3 linked regions of the Desulfurobacterium sp. TC5-1 genome follow. The protein of the gene in region 1 interacts with the protein of each later gene in a pairwise test. Links are inferred from orthologs where the notes say so. Each region holds a gene or a part of one and is shown in the gene's direction. Other genes may lie near its edges.

Region 1 (3,277 bases):
CAAAGGTTTACATAGGATTCAGGGGTGACGTAAACACCGCCACAGGCAACGCAAGAGGTGGCATCTCTTTAAGAGTTGTTCCCGAATCAAAAGACAGATATTACCTGTTTGAAGTTGTTGCAGATTCCCACGGAAAGATAGACCACACAACCTATTACATAACAAACGCAACGGGTGCTCTATCTATTGATGAGAAGGTAACGCAAAGCTTTGACACAGAATTTACACTCCAGTACGCAAGAATTTTTAAAGACCCGTTTTTCCTGAAAAATGGAAAGTGGGTGCTGAGAGGTGGCGTCATAGAGACAACTGCCGGTGGTGGAATTGATTATCTCTTTCCAGACAACAAATGGAAAATTTATACATCCATCTGGGACATAGACAGAAAGGACGGTTACGGAAAGCAACTGCCTCCTCATCTGCGAATAGGCTTATCCTACAACATAAACAAAAACTGGTATCTTTACTTCGGCGGAGATGAACTTCTCTACAATAAGTGGCGGGGATTCTTTATTGGAAGTGGTTTATCTTTTGGTGACGAAGATGTTAAGTACCTCATGGGTTCAATGCCATCTTTTTAATCGGGAGTTATAGGGATGATAGCGGTTATAGACTACGGTATGGGAAATTTAAGAAGTGTTAGTAAGGCCGTCGAGTACGTGGGCGGCAACGTTGTTGTTACAGACGAAATGCATAAGATAAAAGACGCAGAAGCCATAATTCTGCCAGGTGTCGGAGCTTTTAAAGACGCCGTTAAAAATTTAAAAGAAAGAAACCTATGGGAAGTCATAATAAGAGAGGTTGAAAAGGGTAAACCTTTTTTAGGGATATGCCTCGGACTCCATCTGCTTTTTGAGAAAGGTTACGAATTCGGCGAAGAAGAAGGACTTGGCATCATAAAGGGAAAAGTTGTAAGATTTGAACTCCCCCATGAGTACAAAATCCCACACATGGGCTGGAATCAGGTTTCTATCAAAAAAGAATCAAGATTCCTAAACGGTATAAAAACCGGCGAATTTTTCTACTTTGTCCATTCTTACTACGTTAAACCAGAGGATGCGTCTGTTATCCTTACAACAACAGACTACGGTATCGACTTTGTCTCTTCTATAGAAAAAGAAAACATAATAGCCACTCAATTCCACCCCGAAAAGAGTCAGAAAGCCGGACTCAAACTCCTTTCAAACTTTCTTGAAATGGTAGGGACAAACTAATGGTTATCTACGGCGTTAATCCCATAATGGAAGCCTTAAGGGCAGACTACCCTATACTGAAAGTCTATGTTGATGAAAGGTTTAAACATCGGGAAATTCTATCCCTTTTAAAGAAAAAGAGGATTAAAACGGTAAAAACCGGAAGGAAAAAACTATCCGAAGTTTCCAAAACGGATAAACATCAGGGCATTGTAGCCCTCGTCTCCCCTGTCGAACCAAAATCCTTTGATGAACTTGTGGAAAGGACTATCGCAACAGGCGGCTACCTTTTATTTTTAGATAGAGTGGAAGACCCCCACAACTTGGGTGCCATCTTTAGAAGTGCCGACGCCTTTGGTGCCGCAGGGATAGTTATCCCTAAAGACAGAAGTGTTACCATAACGGACACCGTGGTAAAAGCATCAACCGGTGCAGTATTCTACGTTCCATTTGCCATAGTAAACAGTTTCCGCCAGAGTCTGTTTGAATTCAAAGAGAAAGGCGGTTGGCTAATAGGACTTGAGGCAGGCGGAAAAGACATAAGCAGATACTCTTTTCCCTATCCTGTAGGACTTATTGCCGGCTCTGAAGGGAAAGGTATCTCAAAACCTGTAAAAAAACTGTTGGATGACATCGTAACGATTCCCATGAAAGGACATGTTAATTCTTTAAACGTTTCCAATGCTGTAGCCATAGGATTATATTTATTATCAGTCCAAAAATAACGGAGGAAATTATGGAAAATCTCAAGGGAAAACTTGTATTTATTCAAACAACTTCAGGTGAAGGTGTAATACCTTCTTCAGGTATCATAGGTATCTTAGATGAAATAGGCGATGACTACCTGAAAATCAAAGATGCAGGTATGTTTGCACTTATACCAACATCCCAGGGTGCACAAGCCACGATAATGCCTGTCGATCCAACTGCAAACGAACCCGTTGATGCAATCGTAATGAAATCCCAGATCGTAACAATCGTTCCTGTCGGAGAAAGATCAAGATTGAAAGAGTTCCATCAACAGTTTAAAGCGGCAGCAGCAGGAATAGAACTGCCATCAACCGGCCTTGACATCTCTAAGATTAAAGAATTTCCAAAAGGCGGACAGGGAGGTATATCACTCACTTGAAAAACCCGGAATTTTCAGACCTAATATTCTCTCTTCCCTTCCCGATTGCCGTATGCGATAGGTCGGGAAGGGTTTTCTTTTTCAATCAAAAGCTGGAAATGCTACTGAACCGCTCAAGGAAATATCTTGAAGGTAAAAACATTTCTGAAATCCTCGCAGCAGACATCAAAAAATGGATAGAAAAATGCGTGACTGACGGAATAGAGATTCACAACGTGGAAGTCAACGGCTTTATACTGTCCATATCTCCGTTTTTCTCAGGTGAAGAGATAAAAGGTGCTGTCGTCGCCGTAAAGACAAAAAAGAAGGACAACCCGGCAGAACACTTTGATGTCTTTTTAAAAGGCATATCTCATGAACTCCGCAATCCGTTAAGTGGAATGAAAGCCTCTGCAAAACTGATGCTTACATTAAAAAACTTTGATGAAGAACTGTTAGAAGTCATCCTTTCAGAAATAGAGCGAATAGAGAGGTTCTTAGACAGAATATCTGAAAGCTTTGACTTCACAAATCTTAAATGGTGTAGATACAACATACACAGACTTTTAAACGATGTTCTAAAAACGTTTAAAACGGTATTCGAAGAAAAAGGAATAGAGATAGATAGACGGTTTGACCCTTCCCTGCCTGAAGTTTACATGGACAAAGACCGAATGTTTCAGGTCATCTCTAACCTTATAAAGAACAGCATTGAAGCACTTGAAAACGCAAAAAACAAAGTCATAACGATTGAAACAGGATACGCAATTCAACCAAAGGGCTTTTACTTCATAAAAATAAAAGATACCGGCAGTGGCATGGAAAAAGAAGACCTGGAAAACCTCTTCACACCGTTTTTTACAAAAGGCAAAGAAAAGGGAACAGGCCTCGGAATGTACATATCAAAAGAGATTGTAACCAACCACGGTGGTAAAATAGAAGTTCAAAGCGAGAAAGGAAAAGGCACAACTGTATC
Region 2 (3,188 bases), on another replicon or contig:
TCTGAAATAAAGGGTGATCTTCATGTTCATTCAAACTGGTCAGACGGTGCTTCTAAAATTGAAGATTTAATAGATGAAGCTCTGAAGAGAGGATATAAATACATAGCGATTACAGATCATTCAAAGTCTCTGAAAATAGCTTCTGGGCTTTCAGAAGAAGACCTTATGAGGCGAAACTACGAAATAGACAGGTGGAATGAAAAATTGAACGGTAAACTTGTTCTCTTGAAAGGTACGGAGGTGGACATACTGCCTGACGGAAGGCTTGACTATGATGATGAAATTTTGAAAACGCTTGATTTTGTCGTTGCTTCTGTTCATTCCCGCTTTAACGAAGATAATACAGAAAGGATACTGAAGGCTATAGAGAATCCTTACGTCAACGTTATAGGTCATCCAACCGGAAGGGTTATAGGGGCAAGGGAAGCTTATCCTCTTGACCTTGAAAAGATATTTAAAACCGCTGCGGAGACGGGAACGGCACTTGAGATAAACTGTTACTACAACAGACTTGACCTTAAAGATTCAAACTGCCGTCTTGCCAAAAGATCTGGTGTTAAGTTTTCCCTTGGTACCGATGCTCACCACAGAGACCATATGTGGATGATGAAACTTGGCGTTGGAACGGCACGGAGGGGTTGGGTTGAGAAGAAAGATGTCATTAACACTTTAAACATAAAAAGACTAAAAGAGTTTGTTATGGCGAAAAGGAAGAAATTTGGTGTGGCTTAAAGGGAGGTATGTATGTTCATTCTCAAGGCTTCTGAAATGGGAATTATGGATAGGGAGACAATAGAGGGTGTTGGTATTCCAGGTGTTGTTCTTATGGAGAATGCTGCCCGTGGTGTTGTTTCTGTTATAGAAAAGAGAGTTCCCGGAAGGAAAGCGGTTGTTATCTGCGGCAGAGGAAATAACGGTGGTGATGGTCTTGCAGTTGCCAGGAATCTCATAGGTCACGGTTACGACGTAAAGATTTTCCTTCTGTCTGAACCTGATAGTTTAAAGGGGGATGCTAAAGTTAATTATGATATTTTAAGGGGCATGAAAGTTCAGGTTGCCTCCGTTTTAAGAGAAATAGACCTTGGAGATTTATTTTCCGAATGTGAGAAAGCAGATTTTGTCGTTGATGCGATTTTTGGGACGGGACTTTCAAAGCCTGTTGAAGGTTTCTACGCTTCAGTTATAGACCTTATAAACAGGAGCGAAACGCCTGTTATTTCTGTTGATATTCCTTCAGGCCTTTTTGCCGATACGGGAAATTTGCCTTCCGGTGCTTTTGTGAAGGCCAGCTGGACGGTTACATTTGCTTTCCCGAAGATTGTTCACGTTATGGCTCCTGGCTGTAAGTATGTAGGGGATGTTTTTGTAGTTGATATATCCATTCCGGAAAAGATTTCAGAGAGGCATAATCCGGGAAGGTGTATTTTAACCAGAGATAAAGTTTTTGATGTTTTTCCGGAAAGGGATATCAACAGTCACAAGTACAACTATGGTTTCCTTGCTGTTGTTGGAGGTTCCTGCGGAAAGACAGGTGCACCATCGATGAGTGCTTTGGCAGCTTTAAGAACAGGTGTGGGGCTTGTTTCAGCGGTTGTTCCCAGAGATCTTAATCTTGTTTTTGAGGTTAAGCTTACGGAACCGATGACTGTTCCAATAATGTCTGCAGAAAGGGGTCACTTTAACGCCAACTCTGTTGATGAAGTGGTTACATGCCTTAAAAACGGTAAGTTTTCTGCGGTTGCGATAGGTCCAGGTCTTGGATGGAACAGGGATACCGAGGTATTTGTTAAAGAAATTCTGGAAAACGTTGATTTGCCGTTCATCATAGATGCCGACGGTTTAAATGCACTTTCCAGGAATGTTGGGATTCTTAAAGATTTAAAAAAGACGGCCATTCTTACGCCTCACGGTGGAGAATTTTCAAGACTTACCGGCCTTTCTGTTTCTGAAATAGTATCTGACCCTATAACTCATGCGGTTAACTTTGCCAGAGAATACGGAGTGGTTCTTGTTTTAAAAGGTGGTAGAACAGTTGTTGCAACGCCTGAGGGCAGAGCTTTTATAAACGTTATAGGAAATCCCGGAATGGCCACTGCTGGGACAGGTGACGTTCTTACAGGGATAATTGGTGCACTTGTTGCAATGGGTGTTTCTGCTGAAAGGGCAGCAGCTGCTGGTGTCTTTCTTCACGCCCTTGCTGGTAATATGGCAAAAGAAAAGTTTGGTGAAGAGTCTCTTATTGCTACAGATTTAATAGAACTTCTGCCTGAGGCGGTAAAAGTGCTGAAGCAGCCTGTTGAAAAGAGAACAGAGATACCTTTCGTAAGCTCTATGAGAGAGATAATTGGTGTTTAAAACAAAGAGAGCGAGAAACAGAGCTTTAAAAATAGCCGGATTGTCTTTGCTTTTTGTAGTGCTTCTTTTTTATGGAACAAGATTTATTTCGGGAATTTCCGGCAGATTTTATTTAAGTAATCCGACCTTTCACATTCTATTTTCCCTTAATCTGATTATTTTATTAGTTATTTTTGTGTTTCTTATAAGGAATATCTTTTTATTTTTTATTCCTCATCGTTCCACAAGGTTAAGATTTAAGCTTGTTACTGCCTTTTCTCTTCTCATTTTAGGGCCTTCCCTATTTGCGGTGATAATATCGACAAGTTTTGTAAATAAAGGTCTTGATAGACTGTTTCGCCTTCAGATGAAAAGAAGTATTGAGACCTCTCTTTCTCTTGCAAGGGAGAGTTTAAGTATTGTGTCCAGCGATGTTGCACGGTTTTTGGAGACCTTCCCTTCTTTTAAAAGGGTGAATCCTGCTGAAGAGGGTTTTGCAGGCATCTGCCGTATAGGTAAAAGGATGGAGTGTAAAGGAGAGATAGACGTTGATGCTCTTACTGTGGAAAAAGTACTTGAGGTGGAGGGGCTCTATTCCCGTTTTGACAGCAAAAAGAAAACTTTGACTGTATGTGTAAAAAGGGGTAAACGCATATACTGTGCTTCTAAAAAGATTTCACCTTCTTTTGTAGAAAAATTTTCTCAGCTTGAGCAGCTTCAGAAAGATTATCGTATGTTGAAAACGTACGAGAGACCCATAAAAGGTGTTTATACTGCAACGTTTTTGGTAATGGCTTTTCTTGTCCTTTTTGGTGCTTTCTGGTTTGCAAGGTATTTTGAAAAACGGATAAACA
Region 3 (3,111 bases), on another replicon or contig:
TATAGAGGAAGAGTCTGAAAAGAAAAGGGTTATATACGGAACGCCTGCGTATCCTGTTTATGAGAGGGGAACTCTCTTTGCCGGCGGCACTCCAACACCGCTGACGCTTAAGTATGAAGACGGTTTTCTGTTAAGGCTTGATAGAGTTGAACCTTCTATTTTAGAAGAGACAAAGATAGTCTGGATAAATTATCCCCATAATCCGACAGGTGCTGTGGCACCGATGAGTTATCTTAAAGATATTTATGAAATATGCAGAGAATACGACATTATTCTATGTTCAGACGAATGTTACACAGAGATATATTTTGAAGATAAGCCGCCGTCAGCCCTTCAGGTTGGAAAAGAAAATGTTGTGGTTTTCCATTCTTTATCAAAGAGAAGCGGAATGACTGGTTATAGGAGTGGTTTTGTAGCCGGCGATGATAAAATCATAAAAGAATACCTCCGTTTTCGCTCGTCTTTCGGCGTTGGTTCACCGGAATTTATTCAAATTGGTGCAAGGGAAGCGTGGAAAGATGAAAAGCACGTTGAAGAGAGAAGGGAAATTTTCAGGAAAAAGAAGGAAATCTTTGAAGAGTTTTTTAAAAATGAAGGGCTTGAATTTTTAGACGTAAAAGCAACTTTTTACTTCTGGGTAAAGGTTCCTGAGGGTGTCTCATCAAAAGATTACGCGCTTCATCTGTTAAAATACGGTATAGTGATTTCACCGGGTGAATTTTTCGGAAACGGCGGTGAAGGATTTTTCAGAATTGCCCTTGTTCCGTCGGTGGAAGAGTGCCGGGAAGCCGTAAAGGTGTGGAAGGAAGCTCATAGAACGATTAAGAGGAGCTGAGATTGAACCTTAGAGCCACCAGGAGAAAACCCATTGCTCAAATTATACTTTCACCTATTCTTGACCTTACGCTTATGCTTGTTATATTTCTTGCCGTCAGTACCGAGTTTATGTCCGGTGGTGAAGTTAAGATTCACGTTCCAAAAGGCGGGGCTCCAATAAGCTATAACAAATATGAGAAAGTAAATAAAATACTGATAGATAAATGGGGAAAAATATTTTACAACGGTAAAACGTACACAAATATAAGCCAGGTTATACCCCTTTTAAAGAAAAATGAGCGGGTTTACATAAGAGCGGATAGAGAGACTCCCTACATGTATGTGTTTCAGGTGATAGACGGCCTAAGGAAAGCAAATTTCACAACAATTTCCCTTGTTGGTGAGAGGACGGAACGTTGATTTTGAGAGTGTATGTACCTTCCGCCAAAGACACTCATCGTTTGGGAAAAATCATAGGAAAAGTTATTCCTGAAGGGACTATTGTCCTGCTTTACGGAGACCTTGGCTGCGGTAAGACCTGCATTACCAAAGGTATCGCTGAGGGTCTTGGAATTTCACCGGAAGAGGTGTCAAGCCCGTCGTTTATCATAATTCAGGAGTACGGTGATAAACTGGTACACGTTGACCTTTACAGGCTTTCGTCTGTTGAAGATTTGGAACCTGTCGGTATTGAAGAGTATCTTTTTGACGGCAGAGTGAAGGTAATTGAATGGCCGGAAATTGCAGAAGAGATACTTGAAGGATGTCCTTTTGAAAAGCTAAAAATAGAGTGTCATCAGGAAAATAGTGGTAGAATTTTTACGATTTCGGGAAATGAAAAGATACTGAAAGAGATAGAAAAACTTTTTGGAGGAGAAAATGTCCAGAATAGTTGACGTGAGGGCAAGGGAAATACTTGATTCAAGAGGAAACCCAACGGTAGAGGTGGAAGTTACACTTGAAACGGGAGTTGTTGGAAGAGCGGCAGTGCCAAGCGGTGCATCAACTGGTGAGAGAGAAGCTCTTGAGTTAAGAGATAAGGATCCAAAAAGATACCTTGGAAAAGGTGTTTTGAAAGCCGTTAACAACGTGAATCAGGAAATAGCACCTGCACTTATAGGTCTTGAATCAACAGATCAGACAAACATAGATAGACTTATGATTGAACTTGATGGAACGGAGAACAAGAGCAGATTCGGTGCAAATGCAATACTTGGCGTTTCAATGGCAGTTTGTAGAGCTTCTGCTCTTGAACTTGACCTGCCACTTTTTAAATACATAGGTGGCGTTAATGCAAAAGAGCTTCCGGTTCCTATGATGAACATCCTCAACGGAGGCGTTCATGCTGATAACAACGTTGACATTCAGGAATTCATGATAATGCCTGTAGGCGGTGAAACATTTGCCGAATCCCTCAGAATGGGTGTTGAGATATACCACACGCTTAAGAAAGTTTTAAGAGAAATGGGACACTCAACAAACGTTGGTGACGAAGGTGGTTTTGCACCGAATCTTTCTTCAAACGAAGAAGCAATTCAGGTGATAATGAAGGCTATAGAAGATGCCGGATACGTGCCCGGTGAAGATGTTATGCTTGCGCTTGATGCTGCATCTTCAGAGTTTTACAAAGGTGACGGCGTTTATGAACTTTCAGGCGAAGGTAAAACTCTTAAAAGGGAAGAGCTTATAGACTTTTACAGAAATCTTGTTGACAAGTATCCGATAATAAGCATTGAAGACGGAATGGCCGAAAACGACTATGAAGGATGGAAACTTCTAACTGCGGCTCTTGGAAATAGAGTTCAGCTTGTAGGTGATGACGTTTTCGTAACAAATACAGAACTGCTGGCACTCGGGATAAAGGACGGTTTCGCCAACTCAATTCTTATAAAGCTTAACCAGATAGGTACCGTAACGGAAACCCTTGACGCTATTGAGATGGCTAAAAGGGCAAACTACACTACAGTTATATCTCACCGTTCAGGAGAAACGGAAGATCCGTTTATAGCTGACCTTGCTGTTGCGGTTAACTCAGGTCAAATAAAAACAGGCGCGCCAGCCAGAAGTGAAAGAAACGCAAAATACAATCAGCTTTTAAGGATTGAAGAAATCCTTAACGGAAACGCTGTTTATAAAGGAATGGACGTGTTTTACAATCTTTAAAATATTGCCGGGCTTTCTGCCCGGCGTTCTAAAAAGTTACCTCCTCAGATATTTTTCCCATCATCCCGGTCAATATTGTCATCCTGAGGACAGAGTCCGAAGGATCTAAGAGATTCTTCGCTGGGTTCGGGT

The links.
Region 2: the proteins of rlmB (region 1) and H153_RS08905 interact in binary tests that used the Escherichia coli proteins (3 or more experiments, as listed by UniProt). The link is inferred for Desulfurobacterium sp. TC5-1 from one-to-one orthologs.
Region 3: the proteins of rlmB (region 1) and tsaE interact in binary tests that used the Escherichia coli proteins (3 or more experiments, as listed by UniProt). The link is inferred for Desulfurobacterium sp. TC5-1 from one-to-one orthologs.

The regions. Positions count from the first base shown.
Region 1 is NZ_ATXC01000002.1:142,888-146,164, forward strand. The notes cover bases 74-3,065. They hold rlmB (23S rRNA (guanosine(2251)-2'-O)-methyltransferase RlmB), read left to right. Parts: upstream 74-1,213; coding sequence 1,214-1,918; downstream 1,919-3,065. Other genes in these bases: H153_RS0108360 (MlaD family protein), read left to right, coding at 74-581; hisH (imidazole glycerol phosphate synthase subunit HisH), read left to right, coding at 597-1,214; H153_RS0108375 (hypothetical protein), read left to right, coding at 1,930-2,322; H153_RS0108380 (ATP-binding protein), read left to right, coding at 2,319-3,065. Also shown: more of H153_RS0108360, read left to right, coding at 1-73; more of H153_RS0108380, read left to right, coding at 3,066-3,277. UniProt on the Escherichia coli protein: Specifically methylates the ribose of guanosine 2251 in 23S rRNA.
Region 2 is NZ_ATXC01000001.1:193,156-196,343, forward strand. Bases 147-3,049 are described here. They hold H153_RS08905 (bifunctional ADP-dependent NAD(P)H-hydrate dehydratase/NAD(P)H-hydrate epimerase), read left to right. Parts: upstream 147-744; coding sequence 745-2,355; downstream 2,356-3,049. Other genes in these bases: polX (DNA polymerase/3'-5' exonuclease PolX), read left to right, coding at 147-732; H153_RS0101005 (ATP-binding protein), read left to right, coding at 2,348-3,049. Also shown: more of polX, read left to right, coding at 1-146; more of H153_RS0101005, read left to right, coding at 3,050-3,188. UniProt on the Escherichia coli protein: Bifunctional enzyme that catalyzes the epimerization of the S- and R-forms of NAD(P)HX and the dehydration of the S-form of NAD(P)HX at the expense of ADP, which is converted to AMP.
Region 3 is NZ_ATXC01000001.1:262,011-265,121, forward strand. The notes cover bases 147-2,972. They hold tsaE (tRNA (adenosine(37)-N6)-threonylcarbamoyltransferase complex ATPase subunit type 1 TsaE), read left to right. Parts: upstream 147-1,232; coding sequence 1,233-1,712; downstream 1,713-2,972. Other genes in these bases: dapC (succinyldiaminopimelate transaminase), read left to right, coding at 147-835; H153_RS0101375 (biopolymer transporter ExbD), read left to right, coding at 838-1,236; eno (phosphopyruvate hydratase), read left to right, coding at 1,696-2,972. In the rest of the region: more of dapC, read left to right, coding at 1-146; more of eno, read left to right, coding at 2,973-2,979. UniProt on the Escherichia coli protein: Required for the formation of a threonylcarbamoyl group on adenosine at position 37 (t(6)A37) in tRNAs that read codons beginning with adenine.